One region of the Dorea sp. BIOML-A1 genome, then DNA from elsewhere that is predicted to be linked to it. Evidence: a T-box and tRNA genes for the amino acid it is inferred to sense, from the RefSeq annotation. Region 1 holds a T-box; the other holds one or more tRNA genes.
What was found. The T-box of region 1 lies ahead of leuS (leucine--tRNA ligase). A T-box ahead of a tRNA ligase gene usually reads a tRNA of that ligase, here a tRNA-Leu.
Positions count from the first base shown of each region.

Region 1 (8,312 bases):
AGGTCGGACCGATGGGAAATTTTGCAGGGTTTTCACCGCTCTCAAAATTAATATTATGCTTTGACATGCTGGCGGGACGTTTGGAGATATTCCCATTCCTGGTACTGTTTACAGCACCGGCGTGGCGCAGAAAATTCTAGAATAACAGGCGGCTTTTTTAGTGCCGTCTGATTTTCTATATATAAAAGGATGCAGGAAAAGCCGTAAATGGCAGGCTTTTTGCATGAGAGGAGAGAAGTATGAAAGGTAAAACCAAAATGATGATCGCAGCCATTGTTGTGATCATGGCTGGAATCTATTACTATGCCGCAATTCCGGCTATCAATATTCATTCATCAGAGACATGGTTTTTCATCATGATCTTTTTGGTGATACTGGCAGTTTTGTACCTGGGAAGAAAGAAAATGAACAGGTACGAGATCAAAGAAAATAAAGTAGTAAAAGTTTTTCTTGGAGTAGTGGTGGTTCTTGGAGCGGTATACCTGCTTGGAACACTGCTGTCTTCACCGGTTGTAAATGCAAAGAAATACCAGAAACTTATGACGGTCAAAGAAGGGGAATTTGCAAAAGATGTAGAGGAACTGTCATTTGACAAGATCCCGCTTCTGGATAAAGATACGGCAGCACTTCTCGGTGACCGTAAGATGGGCAGTATGGTAGATATGGTATCCCAGTTTGAGGCAGATGACATCTACAGTCAGATTAACTACAAGGGGAATCCGGTACGTGTTACTCCGTTAAAATACGCAAATCTGATCAAATGGTTTACGAATCAGGGGGAAGGAATTCCGGCGTATATCCGGATCAATATGGCAAATCAGTCTACGGAGCTTGTAAAACTGAAACAGGGTATGAAATATACAACAAGTGATCATTTTAACCGTAATATTTACCGCCATCTGCGTTTTGCACATCCGACATACATTTACGGTGAATTAAGTTTTGAAATTGATGAAAATGGTGATCCGTACTGGATCGCTCCGGTAAAGAAATTTAACATCGGATTATTCGGTGGTGAGACGGTTGGAAAAGTTGTTATATGTAATGCAGTGACAGGAAAGACGAAGACCTATGATGTCGGAAATGTACCACAGTGGGTAGACCGTGTATATTCCGCAGACCTGCTGGTGAATCTGTTCGATTATTACGGAACATTGAAACATGGCTTCTTTAACAGTGTACTGAGTCAGAAAGACTGTCTGGAGACAACGGATGGTTATAACTATCTGGCATTAAATGATGATGTATGGATGTATACCGGAGTTACATCTGTTAACGGAGATCAGTCGAATGTTGGATTTGTTCTGGCAAATCAACGCACAATGGAGACAAAATACTACAAAGTAGAAGGTGCGACAGAATCTTCAGCCATGTCATCGGCAGAAGGACAGGTACAGAACCTGAAATATCAGGCAACATTCCCACTCTTATTGAATATTGCCGGTGAGCCGACCTATTTTGTCGCATTAAAAGACGATGCCGGTCTGGTGAAGAAATATGCAATGGTTAATGTCCAGAAGTATCAGATCGTTGCAATTGGTGACAGTGTCAGTCAGTGTCAGGAGAATTATAATGAATTACTGTTGAAAAATGGTGTGAAAGAACAGGAAAAGGATACGCGGAAGGAAGAAGAGGTATCCGGAAAGATCACGAAGATTGCGCAGGCTGTTCTGAATGGAAATTCTCATTATTATCTGATGTTGGAGAATTCTGACGCGATCTATGATGTATCAGTAGCAGATATCATAGATGTGATCCGATGTGAACTGGGAGAACAGGTGACGGTAACGTATAAAGAGGATAAGGATGTCAATACAGTGACAAAGTTAAATACCGGTAAAGATGCAAAAGAAAAAACAGCTTCTGATAAAGAAGAGGCAGATGCACAGGAATAATAGCTGGTGATACATTTTACCGAAAAGATATAAGAAATGAGAGAGTCATGGAGATTAGTATACTTCTTGCGGAACAGATCATAGCTATGTTTCTGACAATGGCGGTTGGATTCGGAGTGGTCAGAGCCGGACTTTTTAAGACGGAAGACAGCCGGATCATTTCAAATATGGTTGTGTATATCTGCAATCCATGTGTAGTCGTACATGCATTTCAGATTGAACTGACGGACGACAAGATAAAAGGGCTTATGATCGCGGTTGGGATGTCGGTAATTGTGCATGTGATCCTGATCGTGGGTTCGGAAATATTATCATATATAATTCATTTTAACAGCATAGAGAAGGCATCCATTATTTATACAAATGCAGGATATCTGGTGATTCCGCTGGTATCGGCGGTACTGGGCGAGGAATGGGTGTTTTATACGACGGCATTTATTCTGGTGCAGACGATATTGATGTGGACACACGGCATAAATCTGATCGGGCAGGAGAAGAACCTGAATATCCGTAAGATTCTGTGTAATCCGAATGTAATCGCAATGATAATAGGAATTGCACTTTTTGCGCTGGAGATCCGTCTTCCGGCAGTAATCGACAGCTGTGTCAGCGGGTTTGGCGATATGATCAGTCCGGCGAGCATGATGGTGATCGGAATGGTGATCGGTGATGTAGATCTAAGGTGGGTGTTCCGGCAGAAGCGTCCGTATCTGATCTGTATGATTCGGCTGATCCTGTTCCCGTTAATTGCGGCAATTGCTTTTGCGGGACTGGAGCGGACCGGGTTACATCCGGATGCGGAGTATATTCTGATGATCGTACTGATCGCAACTGCAGCCCCGGCAGCAGCAATGGTCACACAGCTTGCACAGATTTATGAAAAAGATTCCAGATACGCCAGTGTGATCAATGTAATGTCAGTAATATGCTGTATCATTACGATGCCTTTGATGGTCCTGATTTATGAGATATTGATTGGATAATAAAAAATAAAATAAGACAGAAAAAAAGCTTCGCAAGTATGTGCAATGCATATTCCTGCGAAGCTTTTTATATTGATAATCTGTTGATATTATAATCTTATAATCCTTCACTATACTGCGAGATCTTGTCCAGTACACGCTGCTTTGCGTCTCCGGTAAGCGGAACAGGGCAGTAGTCGTTATAGCCGCTGGAAGAAGAGATAGAACAAGGGATAATGTTTAATTTACTGCTTTTCGTTAATTTTCCTTTTTTATTAAAAGTAAATGTCTGCTGCACGATCATGCTGTCCGTATCACTTGGTGTTGAATTGCCGCCAAAGCAGAAATTACCAAGACTATAGCAGATGTATTTTCCATTATATTCTTCAATACCTTCAAGCACATGTGGGTGGTGCCCGATCACAAGATCCGCACCTTCATCGACAGCAAGATGTGCGAGAGCCTTCTGGTTTTCATCCGGTGTATACTGCTTTTCGATTCCCCAGTGGAAATTCACGATGATGACCTGTGCACCGGCTTTTTTCAGGGCTTTGATATTTTGCTTCACCTGAGATGCACGTTTTTGATGGTCTGCAAGTTCATAGATTCCGGTGACACCGACTTTTATACCTTTTATCTTTAAAATCTTGATACGGTTATAACCGAAGGAAGCAATTCCGGCATCCTCCAGTGCGGAAATCGTGTCGGTATAACTCTTCTCGCCATAATCATGACTGTGGTTGTTGGCGAGATTGGCTGCTTCAATAGAACTTCCGGAAAGGATGGAAGCATATTCGGAAGGAGCTTTAAAAGCAAAGGTTTTTGCCTCACGGGCTGTCTCGTCAGTGAGGGTTCCTTCCATATTGACAATGGACAGGTCGTCTTTTTTAAAAACGGATCTGACATGTTGGAAGAAATAATCAGCACCATGTGATTCATAGTACGCATTCAGGCTGGTAGAATAGTTGAAACTTTCATCGGTTCCAAGAGTACAGTCTCCGGTTGAGCTGATGGTAAGAGAAAGCTTGTCCGTATTGTTCTTTCCCTTTTTACTGAGTGTTACCGTTTTTAATTCTACAGTGTCTTTTTCAGAAGACTTTTTTTCGGAAGACTTCTTTTTTTGAGTGTTCTTTTTTGAAGATTTCTTTTTTTTGCTGCTTTTTTTTGCAGTCGTTTTTTTTCTTTTTGGGGAACCGGCAGTTTTGTCTGCTGAGGTTGTGACAGTAGGACCGGTGAATTTGTTTACAACAGCATGGACTGCGGCCCGGATCAGGAATAGGAATCCGATCAGGATCAGTATCATGGCAATGATCAGCAGGATACGCTGAATCTGTCTCTTGCGCCTTCTGCGTGCCCTTTTCTTTTTTGCATCTTTAATTCCGCTCATACGTTTTCTCTCCTGTACATGGCAGGATTGTCAGACCTGCCTTTTTGCTTTTTATATCTTATTGTGACATAAAACGACAGTCCATTTGTAAAATGGACTGTCGGATCATTCTGTCTCAATAAGAAAGATTAGTTCAGATATTTGCATCCTTCTGTATTTACGTCAGCAAGTTCCTCTTTGTTTGCACTGATGCTGACATAGAATTCAACTTCACATTCTTTGGAAACCTGTTTCAGGCGGTCAATAAATGCCGGAATATTATCCAGTGAGATATCAGCGTGTTTTAAGATACCATCGATAAATACATACTCGATATCGTGATTAGAACTGTACATACCATATAAAAATCCGATATATTCGTCAATGTTTGTGATTGCCGGGAAATCATCCATACAAATTGTGCGGATATCAAATGTTACACTTGCTGTATCGCGGTGTGTTTTTTTGATAAATACAACATTTCCATTGCATTTTTTCGCAGCCTCATTGGCCTGCTCGATCATCTGCTGTGTTTTTCCTGTTCCTTTCGGACCTGCTAATAAATAAACCATGGTAAACACTCTCCTTTATGTATCATATTTACTGATCTGTATCAGTAGTAATTACTTATCCTTATTATACACTAAGAAACTGGTTAGAACAACTAAAAAAATGAATTTTCTGACAATTTTTTTGGCTAAAATGTTAACTTTGTGACAGGAAAATAATTGAAAGCATGTGATGAAAAATATGAGGAATCTGCGAGGTATTTCTGTACTTTCTTGAAGACAGGTCTTGACTTATTTTAACATTCTTCATATAATAATGAAGAATATTGAAAAGACGCAGAAGAGGAGTATTAAGGGTCCGGTGTCTGATAAGAGAACTGTCGGTTGGTGCGAGACAGCAGACGAAGACTCCCAACTCACCTCAGAGTCCTTTTGCTGAACGGATTTACTGAAGATCACATAGGCAGAAGCGGGTGCTTCCCGTTATAGAAGAAAAATGAGTGCATCTGGCAGGTAATGTCGGGTGAAGAAGAGTGGTACCACGGAATATAAGCCTTTTTCGTCTCTTATAATGAGATGAACAGGCTTTTTTATTTTTATTATAGGATGTGTATTCCTGTAATAAAATCAGTTACCATATAAAAACAGGAGGACAAAAAAATGTCAAAGATCCCTTATAATCATAAGGCAATTGAAAAAAAATGGCGTGAAAAATGGGAAGAAAACCCGGTAAACGTCCAGTTTGATGAAGATGGAAATAAGAAAGAAAAATATTACTGTCTGGATATGTTCCCGTATCCATCAGGAAATGGACTTCATGTAGGTCACTGGAGAGGATATGTAATCTCTGATGTATGGAGCCGCTATAAATTACAGCAGGGCTATTACATCATTCATCCAATGGGATGGGATGCATTCGGACTTCCGGCTGAGAACTACGCAATTAAGATGGGCGTTCACCCGGAGATCTCAACAGCTGCCAATATTAAGAATATCAAACGTCAGATCAATGAGATCGCAGCTCTCTATGACTGGGACAGAGAAGTAAATACAACAGATCCGAACTTCTACAAATGGACACAGTGGATCTTTGTTAAGATGTTCAAAGAAGGACTTGCATACGAGAAAGAATTCCCGATCAACTGGTGCCCTTCATGTAAGACAGGACTTGCTAACGAAGAAGTGGTTGGCGGAAAATGTGAACGTTGCGGCGCTGAGGTTACAAAGAAGAACCTTCGTCAGTGGATGTTAAAGATTACAAAATACGCAGACAGACTGTTGAATGATCTGGATAAGCTGGACTGGCCGGAGAAGGTTAAGAAGATGCAGGCTGACTGGATTGGAAAGTCTTACGGAGCAGAGGTTGATTTCCCTGTAGAAGGAAGAGACGAGAAGATTACTGTTTACACAACAAGACCGGATACTTTATACGGAGCAACATTTATGGTTCTGGCACCGGAGCATGAACTGGCTAAGAGCCTTGCAAATGACGAGACAAGAGAAGCAGTAGAACAGTACATTTATGATGCTTCTATGAAGTCGAATGTAGATCGTATGCAGGATAAGGAAAAGACAGGTGTATTCACAGGTAGCTATGCAATCAATCCAATCAACGGGGCGAAAGTTCCAATCTGGCTGTCTGATTATGTACTTGCTGACTATGGTACAGGAGCAATTATGTGTGTACCGGCTCATGATGACCGTGACTTTGAATTTGCTACAAAGTTCAATATTCCGATCATCCAGGTAATTGCAAAAGACGGAAAAGAGATTGAGAATATGACAGAGGCTTACACAGACGCTGTCGGAACAATGATCAATTCCGGAGAATGGAATGGACAGGAATCTTCTGTACTGAAGAAAGAAGCTCCGCATATGATCGAAGAGCGTGGAATCGGACGCGCAACAGTAAACTTCAAACTGCGTGACTGGGTATTCTCGCGTCAGAGATACTGGGGAGAGCCAATCCCAATCGTACATTGTCCGAAATGTGGAAATGTACCGGTGCCGGAAGAAGAACTTCCACTCCGTCTGCCGGAAGTAGAATCTTACGAACCTACAGGAACGGGAGAATCCCCGCTTGCAGCAATTGATGAGTGGGTAAACTGCAAGTGCCCTCAGTGTGGAGCTGATGCGAAGAGAGAGACAAACACAATGCCGCAGTGGGCAGGATCTTCATGGTACTTCCTGCGTTACGTAGATAACCACAATGATAAAGAATTGGTATCAAGAGAAAAAGCAGATGAGATGCTTCCTGTAGATATGTATATCGGAGGAGTAGAACATGCAGTTCTTCACCTTCTGTACTCACGTTTCTACACCAAGTTCTTATATGATATCGGGGTAGTAGATTTTGATGAGCCATTCCACAAACTGTTCAATCAGGGAATGATCACTGGTAAGAATGGTATCAAGATGAGTAAGTCAAAAGGAAATGTCGTATCACCGGACGATCTGGTAAGAGACTATGGATGTGACTCTTTAAGAATGTATGAACTCTTCGTTGGACCACCGGAGTTAGATGCTGAGTGGGATGACAGAGGAATCGACGGAGTAAACCGTTTCCTGAAACGTGTATGGAACCTTGTTATGGACAGCAAAGATGCAGACATTACAGCTACAAAAGAGATGATCAAAGAGCGTCATAAACTGATATACGATGTAACAACACGTCTGGAAAGCTTCAGCCTGAATACGGTAATCTCAGCATTCATGGAACACAATAACAAACTGATCGAGATTGCCAAGAAAGAGGGCGGAATCGATAAAGAGACATTGTCTACAATGGCAGTACTCCTGTCTCCATTCGCGCCACATGTTGCGGAAGAACTGTGGGAAGAACTGGGACACACAGAGAGCGTATTCAAAGCCGGATGGCCAAAATATGATGAGCACGCCATGAAAGATGATGAGATCAAAGTTCCGGTACAGATCAACGGAAAGACAAAAGCAGTTATTGAAATCTCAGCAGATGCATCAAAAGAAGAAGCACTTGCAGCAGGTAAAGAAGCAATTGCTGATAAGCTGACAGGAAATGTGATCAAAGAGATCTATGTTCCGAAGAAGATCATTAATATTGTGATGAAATAAGAAATCTATATAGAATTATAATGAATGGAAAAGAGGATTGCCGGGAAGAGAACGGGTGATCCTCTTTTCATCCATATGCATCAGACATTATTCGAAAGATAATAGAAGATTTACAAGGAGAAGTATAAAATGAATATTACAGTATACCTCGGAGCAAATGAAGGAAATGATCCATTTTTAAAAGAAACAGTGCGCGAGTTGGGAGCGTGGATCGGAACAAATGGAAATACTCTTGTATATGGCGGTTCAAAATCCGGTCTGATGGGAGAACTTGCAGAAAGTGTATTACAGGCCGGTGGTAAAGTGATCGGGGTAGAGCCACAGTTTTTTATTGATGCAGGATTTGTGTATGACGAGATTACGGAACTGATCACGACGAAAGATATGTCGGAAAGAAAGGCAAAGATGATAGAACTTGGAGAGGCGTTCATTGCATTTCCGGGAGGAACGGGAACACTGGAAGAGATCACGGAGGTGATGTCTAAAGTAT
Region 1 covers NZ_WWSA01000007.1:82,902-91,213, forward strand. The annotation lists gene GT508_RS04805 (TrkH family potassium uptake protein) at 1-140, shown strand, start outside; gene GT508_RS04810 (CvpA family protein) at 240-1,895, shown strand; gene GT508_RS04815 (AEC family transporter) at 1,943-2,878, shown strand; gene GT508_RS04820 (CapA family protein) at 2,976-4,244, opposite strand; gene GT508_RS04825 (hypothetical protein) at 4,373-4,795, opposite strand; T-box leader at 5,061-5,302, shown strand; gene leuS (leucine--tRNA ligase) at 5,393-7,822, shown strand; gene GT508_RS04835 (TIGR00730 family Rossman fold protein) at 7,952-8,312, shown strand, end outside.

Region 2 (8,312 bases), on a different contig from region 1:
CTTCTATATCTATTATAGTACTTATCGCAATTGTTTACAAAGTAAACTATTATAAAGGAGCAACTATGAAAGACAAAAACTGGACCGATATCGTATCAAAACAAGGCGACCTCCGGCATTTCGCAAGTATGGCGATCCGGAAATCTGGAAAATCAGAGCACACTTCTGCTCAGGAGATTGATTTTCTGTTCCGGATCGCGCTTTCGGAAGAACCACTGACACCAAGACAGATTACCAGCGCTATGGGCATCAGTAAGACTATCGTAAGCCGCCTGACCGACCATCTGGAATCCAAAGGGTTTATCTGTAAAGAGGCCTCTGCGTCCGACCGCCGCAGTTACTGCATCCGCATTACCGGTGCCGGAAAAGATGAGATTGACCGTATGTACTATTACTATCTGGATCCACTCTATACATTACAGAAAAATATGAAGAAAGAGAAATTCGAGACTTTATTCCAACTAATCCGTGAAGCGAACGAGATTCTTTCTTCACAAAAAAAGTAAAGGAGATTTTATTATGACATTTTACCAGGAACTACAACTAAGCTCGACCGGCTCCAAACAGCTGATAAAAAACACAACTGATAAAAAAGAAAAACGCCGCCACATACTCATTTACAACTTTAAAGTATATCTTGTAATGATATTCTGTGTCGCCGTTGTATCTTTATATAGTAAATTCATCGGAAATGACAACAGTGTTGTCGGAGTTACCGTGCTTCTGGCCGTGCTGGTTCTCAGGCAGGCCGATTTCGGGATCCGTACCACGCACGGGCTTGCCTCTATCGCAGGCATCTACGCAATCCTTATGGCAGGTCCCCGTCTTGCCAACATGGTATCCCCGGTTCCGGCATTCTTTGTCAATGTGGTCTGTATCATGCTGCTGATGATCCTCGGATGCCACAATGTGATCATGTACAATCACTCTACTTTTGTCCTTGGCTATCTATTATTATTTGGATATGATGTAAGCGGACATGCCTACATTTTAAGACTGGAAGGACTCCTTGTCGGAATGATCCTCTGCATGATCATTTTCTATAAGAATCAGAAGAACCGTCCTTACCGGCGTAAATTTTCTCATCTGTTCCAGGAATTCAACATTCATTCCGCACGCAGCAGATGGTATATCAAGCTGACATTCATCGTATCATCGGCGATGCTCATCATGTCCCTGCTCGGACTTCCAAGAGCTATGTGGGCAGGTATCGCATGTATGTCCGTGTGTCTTCCGTTTACAAATGACTGTGTCGCACGTTCCGGAAAGCGTTGGATGTTCAACATCGTAGGAGGTCTGTTATTCGTTGTTCTGTATACGGTTCTTCCGGAGTCTATGTATGCCTATATCGGAATCATCGGCGGAATCGGTGTCGGATATTCGGCAGGATATTCCTGGCAGACAGTGTTCAATACATTTGGAGCGCTTTCCATTGCGTCCGGTCTGTTTGGAATGCCATATGCAGTAGCACTCCGAATTGGTGCCAACCTGTTTGGTTCTGTTTATACGGTCCTGTGCAACAAATTATTCGATAAAGCACACGCTTATTTTCATAGCACCGATTTAAAAACAACGCTCTCTTAAAAAGGGGATGTAGCTTACGCTACATCCCTAATTTTTCTACTATTTCCTGTGCTGCAGGTGTTCCGGCAACGCCACCGACACCGGTTTCTCTCAATGATACGTCCATCTTGTCTCCGACTTCTTTCATCGCATCTATCACCTGGTCAACAGGTATCTTACTTGTAATCCCTGCCAGTGCCATGTCCGCTGCCGCCAGCGCATTCACTGCACCGCCTACATTACGTTTCACACACGGTACCTCTACCAGACCTCCTACCGGATCACATACAAGTCCCATCAGGTTCTTCAATGCCATCGCACAGGCATGTCCGATCTGATCCGTATCTCCGCCTTTGATATAGCAGATTGCCCCGGCTGCCATTCCCGAACCGGAACCGATCTCTGCCTGACATCCTCCCGATGCTCCCGCAAGATATGCCCGGTTGGCAATGATCTGACCAAGTCCGGCTGCCACATACATGGCTTCTATCATCTTTTCTTCCGGAACATTGTATTCTTTATAATAAGTAACAAGTACTGCCGGAAGTACACCGCAGGCTCCTGCTGTGGGTGCCGCAACAATTCGTTTCATACAGGCATTATTACACCCCATCTTCAGTGCATTAGACATCACCTTTGAGACAAAATTCCCACACAACGGTTCTTCATTCTCACGGTAATTGTCCATAAGCCCGCCTTCTGTTCCGACCAGACCACTTCTTGATACCTTGTCTGGTTCATAAGCATCCAGCGCATCCAGCATGGACTGCCACATATACTTCATCTTTTCCCAGGAATCTTCTATCTTCACATCCCTCTCCTGTGCATCCTCTAACTGGATTGCTTTCCAGAATGGAATGTTCTCTTTTTCCCCTCTCAGTTTCGCCTCTTCCATTGACTGATATGACATATCTTCTTTTCCTCCATTATCTATACCGATCCGTTCGGATCAAGAAATTTCACACGGATAATTCCCGGCTTGCTCTCCAGTTCATCGATCGCACTCTGCGGAATCACCTGATCTGTCTCTACAACCATAACAGCCGTTCCGCCACGCTTGTCACGGAATACCTGCATGGTCGCCACATTGATCTCAGCTTTACTGAGTGCAGCGGCCACCTCCATGATCCGTCCCGGCTCATCCACATTCCGGATGATCAGTGTACAGCTCTCTCCACTGAAATTTACATCAATCCCATCCAATTTACAGACACAGATGCGTCCGCCTCCGATGGAATGTGCCTGGATCTTCATCTGCGGCACACCTTCTGCTTCCATAATAATCTGAGCAGTATTCGGATGTGCACCCTTAATGTTCTTGTTCTTCATTACAAAATCCATCCCCATGTCTTTTGCAACTTCGTAACTGTCCGGTATGCGCATATCATCCGGCATCATCCCCAATAAACCGGCAATCAATGCCCTGTCCGTTCCATGTCCCTTTCCTGTTGCGGCAAACGAGCCATGCAAGATAACCTCCGCCTTCTCCGGCTGACGGCCGAATAACTGTCTTGCCACCATACCGATCCTGACTGCCCCTGCTGTATGCGAGCTGGATGGACCTACCATTACCGGTCCTAAAATGTCGAATATATTTCCCATATTCTTTTCCCTTTCTTTTTTACTATAACTATCCCCTTCCCCATCTTTTTCAAGTGTCGGATAGTTACGTATTTTGGTATATTCTATTTACTATTATACGTTCCCATCTCATCTTTTACAATGGTCAAAGATTGTTTTTTCCTCTCTGATATGCTAACATTTTATAACGCAGGACCGGATATCTGATATAGAAGCTTTAAGGTATCCTCCCAGCCTATGATAAGGAAGTGTATAGCATGAATAAAAAAGAAGTTCTGGAGATCCGCAGACAGTTTTCTCCTGAAAACTGTGCCATCACACGCATCTGCGGATGTTATGTGGATCACGAAAAAGAGAAAAAAATGGAAATGAAAAAAGCCTTCTTATCTTTACCCGAAGAAGAGGCTTTCAAATATTTTGACATCTTCAAACACACCCTTTCCGGAACAATCGGAAAGAACCTCATCAATATGGAATTCCCGCTCGACCAGGAATTGAATGGCGGCACACAGGAATTTCTTATGAGATTAAAGAACAGTAAACTTCAGGATGACCTTCTTCTGGAGGAATTCTATGATAAGGTCGTGGAAAGTTATGAATACGGCGAAAACTACTACATCATCCTGATCCATGCCGTATACGATGTTCCCGGTAAGACCAAAGATGGTCTGGAGATGGAGGACGCCTCCGATACCGTATATGAGCACATCCTCTGCAGCATCTGTCCGGTCAATCTTACGAAAGCCGGACTTACTTACAATGCACAGACAAATAACATTGAAGACCGTATCCGCGACTGGTTCGTAGAAGCTCCGGTCAAAGGATTTTTATTCCCTGCATTCCAGGATCGTGCAACAGACGTACATAATGTCCTTTATTACACAAAGAAACCAGAAGAATTACAGCCATATTTCGTAGAACACGTCCTTGGAAGCACTACTCCACTGACTGCCGGTGATCAGAAAACAACCTTCCAGGTAATCGTAAGTGATACCCTAGGCGAAGACAGTGACTACGAAGTGGTCCGTAACATCCATGATAATTTAAATGAGATGATCGAACAGACCAAAGAAGAACCGGAACCGCTGGAATTATCCAAAACTGATGTCAGAAAGCTCCTGACACGCAGCGGAGTTGCCGAAGAGAAGCTGGAATCATTCGATGATGAATTCGATGAGACCGTCGGCATACACGGAACCCTGCTCGCATCCAACATCGCCAGTGCTAAGACTTTCCAGATTGAGACACCGGATGTGGTAGTTAAGGTTAATCCGGAACGAGCCGACCTGGTAGAGACGCGTGATATCGATGGACGCCGCTGTCTGGTAATTGCGATCGATGATCATCTGGAAGTAAACGGGATCGAAATCCATTAGATTTGAAGAAAAAATTAAAAAAATTTCAATTTTTCACAAAAAATGTTTGCATTTTCCGTCAGACTATGATAAGATACTTTTTGTCAAGCGGAAATGGCGGAATGGCAGACGCGCTAGATTCAGGTTCTAGTGGGAGCAATCCTGTGAGGGTTCAAGTCCCTTTTTCCGCATGAAAAAACCTTGAAGATTTGTTCTTCAAGGTTTTTTATTTTTTCTGAATTATGATTTTATTTACTTCTTTTTATGCGCTCCCGCAGTTCCTCAAATATCTCCTTATGCTGCCCGACCTGCATCTTCGGGAATGCCTTCACAAGACGCTCACCAACTTTTGTACGGTTCTCTGCCATCTCTTCGTATTTCGCTTTTAATTCCTCTATACGAGCTTTCTTCTCCTCCCTGAATTCCATACCTTCCATTACATTCTCATAGATATTCTCGCCGACCTTATCAGACAGTTCCTTCAGCTCGGCTGCAATCTTCTCCATTGCTTCCAGTCTGCGGTTCATCTTAAGGATACCGGAAGCTGTTACATACAGATCCGCAAGAAGTCCGACCGCCAGACATGCCATAACTACAATTCCCAGAACGAGCGGAATCATCGTCAGCACTTTGTAGATCAGCGGATGGATAATCTTCACGATCAGGACGCAGAACACTCCCCAGATCAGCGAAAACAACACACATACATATCCACCAATATTCAATGGCTGTTCCGAATAATCCCACCATTTATTATGAAAGATCTTCTCCAGCAAAAATCCGGTAATCCCTTCGATCACAGTCACAAGTATGGTAGAACTGATATACAGCAACACCAGGTTATTCTCAACCGGCGTCAGAAACTGTACTACAACACCAACCCCTATTCCATATACCGGACAGATCGGTCCATTCAAAAATCCACGGTTTACAAACTTGCCCTGTTTTGCTGCTGCATATGCGACCTCCGTGCACCATCCCAGGAATCCATATACAAAAAATGATAATGCGAAATAATATAACTCTGTCAAATATCCTCTCTCCTTCTTTGTCATTATATTAATAAATTTTATTATACGTGATTCCACTTTATTTCTCAACAAACTTCTTTTTCAGATCTGTTAAGCTTTTATTTCATATAATACAAATCTAAATTTTTTCTTACAACTTCGTGAATATTCTGTGACCACTCTTGAGAGTTTTTTTCAAACATTATAAAATAGAAGATGGGTATAAATAGGAGGGATTAACAATGAGTTTAAATAACAAGAAAAAAACACCAACTGCTTCTGATGTTTTTGACGATGATTTCGAAGTGATCTACGAAGGTGATCTTCCGGACATCTCTATCGATGATGACGATGATGATGATTACCGTGATGTATTATCCGGATTATCCGATATTGATCATACCGATTATATCAGAAAAAATGATTATGACAGATTAACAAAAAAATTAAAGGATAAAAACAGGAAAATTTCCAGAAAAAGCAGGAATCAAAAAGGAAAAGCTAATTTCTTTGATACCAGCTATTATGATGAGGATTTCCTTGATGAGTTAGATGATGAGCTTTATGATGATGACATTGCCATGGATGATGATTATGATGATTCCCGCAATGGTCGTAAAAAAGAGAAAAACCGCCGAAAAAAACGTGGGGTTAAAATTCCAAATGTCGCAAAACCGGTTGCAAAAACCGCAAAAACGGGAGGAAAAATCTTATTCAAATTTATCAATTTTCTGTTAAGAATGGGAACGCTGCTATTGATCGCATGGATCATTTATCTTTTGGGACTGCATTTCCTGACAAATGTAGGTCCTTTTGGTAACATTATTTCCCGTCTGACAGCTGCAGATCAGGAACTGATCGCCTATCTTGCGGTTGCCGGAGTATTATTGCTTTATGAGATTATTATCTTTTTCTGTGTTCTCGGCGGAAGCAGGAAGCAGGGCCGTGATGGAAATACCATCGATAACGGCCGGGGGCTTACATCCTTTATCATTATCGCAGCCGGCTCTTATCTGTCTGCTGTGTTTGCAAGTCTCATTCCGCAGATTCCTGCCGCACTCCAGGGAATCCAGAGTGCATTGACTGTTTACGGAAGTTTAAAGAATACATTACTTCCAATCTGTGCCGCAGGAGTTGTAAGCTGTATAATCCGGAAATTTATTATAAAATAGTCAAAAAACACCGAGGCAGAATTGAATGCCCGGTGTTTTTTCATTTCTTTTATTTTTTCTTTTTAACACGGATTTTTCTGATCAACTTTCGTATCAGCCAGATAATCACTATAATCAGAAAAAGAAGTCCCGCACAGATTCCCACGATCATTCCGGCAAATTTATTCGGATGTTTTAACAGATCTGCAATATTCCTGCTGTCTTCCACTACTTTCCGCCCGTGTGTCGTACTATAGTAATCAGAAACATTTGCTATTCCGTCTCCGTCTGTGTCTTCAAACGACTGCATATATCTTGCAATTGCCACCCATGCCTTTAATTCTGTCTTGCCGTCTGTAATTGCCTCATCTTCCAGATTCTTTATCAGTTTACCATTCTTATCCTTCGGTTCAATCTTTAATAATCCATATGATACATCCGTGACAGAGCCCAACATCTGTCCTGTATACAGATCTGTCACAACCTTGTATAATTTATCATCCTGTATCTCTTCTCTCTTCCCGTCTTTGGTCAGATAGCAGTCTGTTACTTTATTCAGAATCATGCGATGCGGATTATAAGTAAAGTTCATTCCACTGCAATATAATCTTGCAGTCGTCATATAATCAGAAACAGACGCATCTACTTCTGCTACCAGCTTTAATTCTTTTCCGGTTAAATATGCAGTGATCAGTGGATAACCGGCAAGACCGTCTTTACCGATCCCCAGTGAGAAAGAATTATAAACCTTTTCTACCGTAATATCACCTTTTGTGTATGTGTCACGCACCGTTCCACTTGGCACAACCGCCACATCTACCGGCCTGCCGTCATATCCTTCGGAATTTTCCACCGCATACACATAGGCGTCAGATATAATGTCTCCCAGATTCAGTTCTTCATGCTTTGTTTCCATTTCCCCAAGGCTGTTGAACTTAATATCATTTTCTGCAAGTACCTGATCTTTTGTATAACCGAAATTTACCAGATAATTGGTATCAACAGTATCCATAAATTTATCAATCTGCTTTTGGGCTGCCTGATCAGATTTTACATTCTTTGTTACCGGAATCAATTTATAAGTATTCATTTTCCAGCGTTTATCTTTCTTCTGGGTCATGGAAATGCTTCCAAGATTTCTACCGTATTCCCCACAGGATACGATATAAGTATTCCCATGTCTGATTGGCTGGTCTAATTGCGTATGTGTATGCCCGCTGATGATCAGATCAATATCTGGTACTTCTTTCGCCAGAGTCTCGTCTTCTGATACTTTCTCATCTTCCCATGTCCCACTGTGGGAAACGCATGCGATCATATCGACATCTTCTTTTTTCTTAATCTCTTCTACTGTATTTTTTGCTGATTCCACAGGATCCTTAAACTCAAGTTCACAGGTAGGTGCACATTCTAATGCATCTTTCCCGAATACCCCAAGAACCGCTATCTTTACACCGCCTTTTTGAATAACCACATAATCCTTTACTCCATATGTCTCAAATGCGGATTCTATCTGTTTCTGCCCTTTGCTTAATCCTTCTTTTTCCATGGCATCCCAGTCTACATTACACACTACAAGCTTCGGAACTGTCTCCCCAGAATTCTTTGCAGTCTTCAGCATATCTGCAAGTCCGCCGGAACGGTAATCAAAT
Region 2 covers NZ_WWSA01000006.1:22,223-30,534, reverse strand. The annotation lists gene GT508_RS04140 (MarR family winged helix-turn-helix transcriptional regulator) at 66-506, shown strand; gene GT508_RS04135 (FUSC family protein) at 520-1,584, shown strand; gene sdaAA (L-serine ammonia-lyase, iron-sulfur-dependent, subunit alpha) at 1,604-2,473, opposite strand; gene sdaAB (L-serine ammonia-lyase, iron-sulfur-dependent subunit beta) at 2,494-3,165, opposite strand; gene GT508_RS04120 (DUF4317 domain-containing protein) at 3,402-4,520, shown strand; tRNA gene GT508_RS04115 (tRNA-Leu) at 4,608-4,690, shown strand; gene GT508_RS04110 (putative ABC transporter permease) at 4,748-5,554, opposite strand; gene GT508_RS04105 (hypothetical protein) at 5,752-6,681, shown strand; gene GT508_RS04100 (bifunctional metallophosphatase/5'-nucleotidase) at 6,731-8,312, opposite strand, start outside.
Region 2: it has a tRNA-Leu gene. The T-box ahead of leuS (leucine--tRNA ligase) is inferred to sense a tRNA for this amino acid. The anticodon was not compared.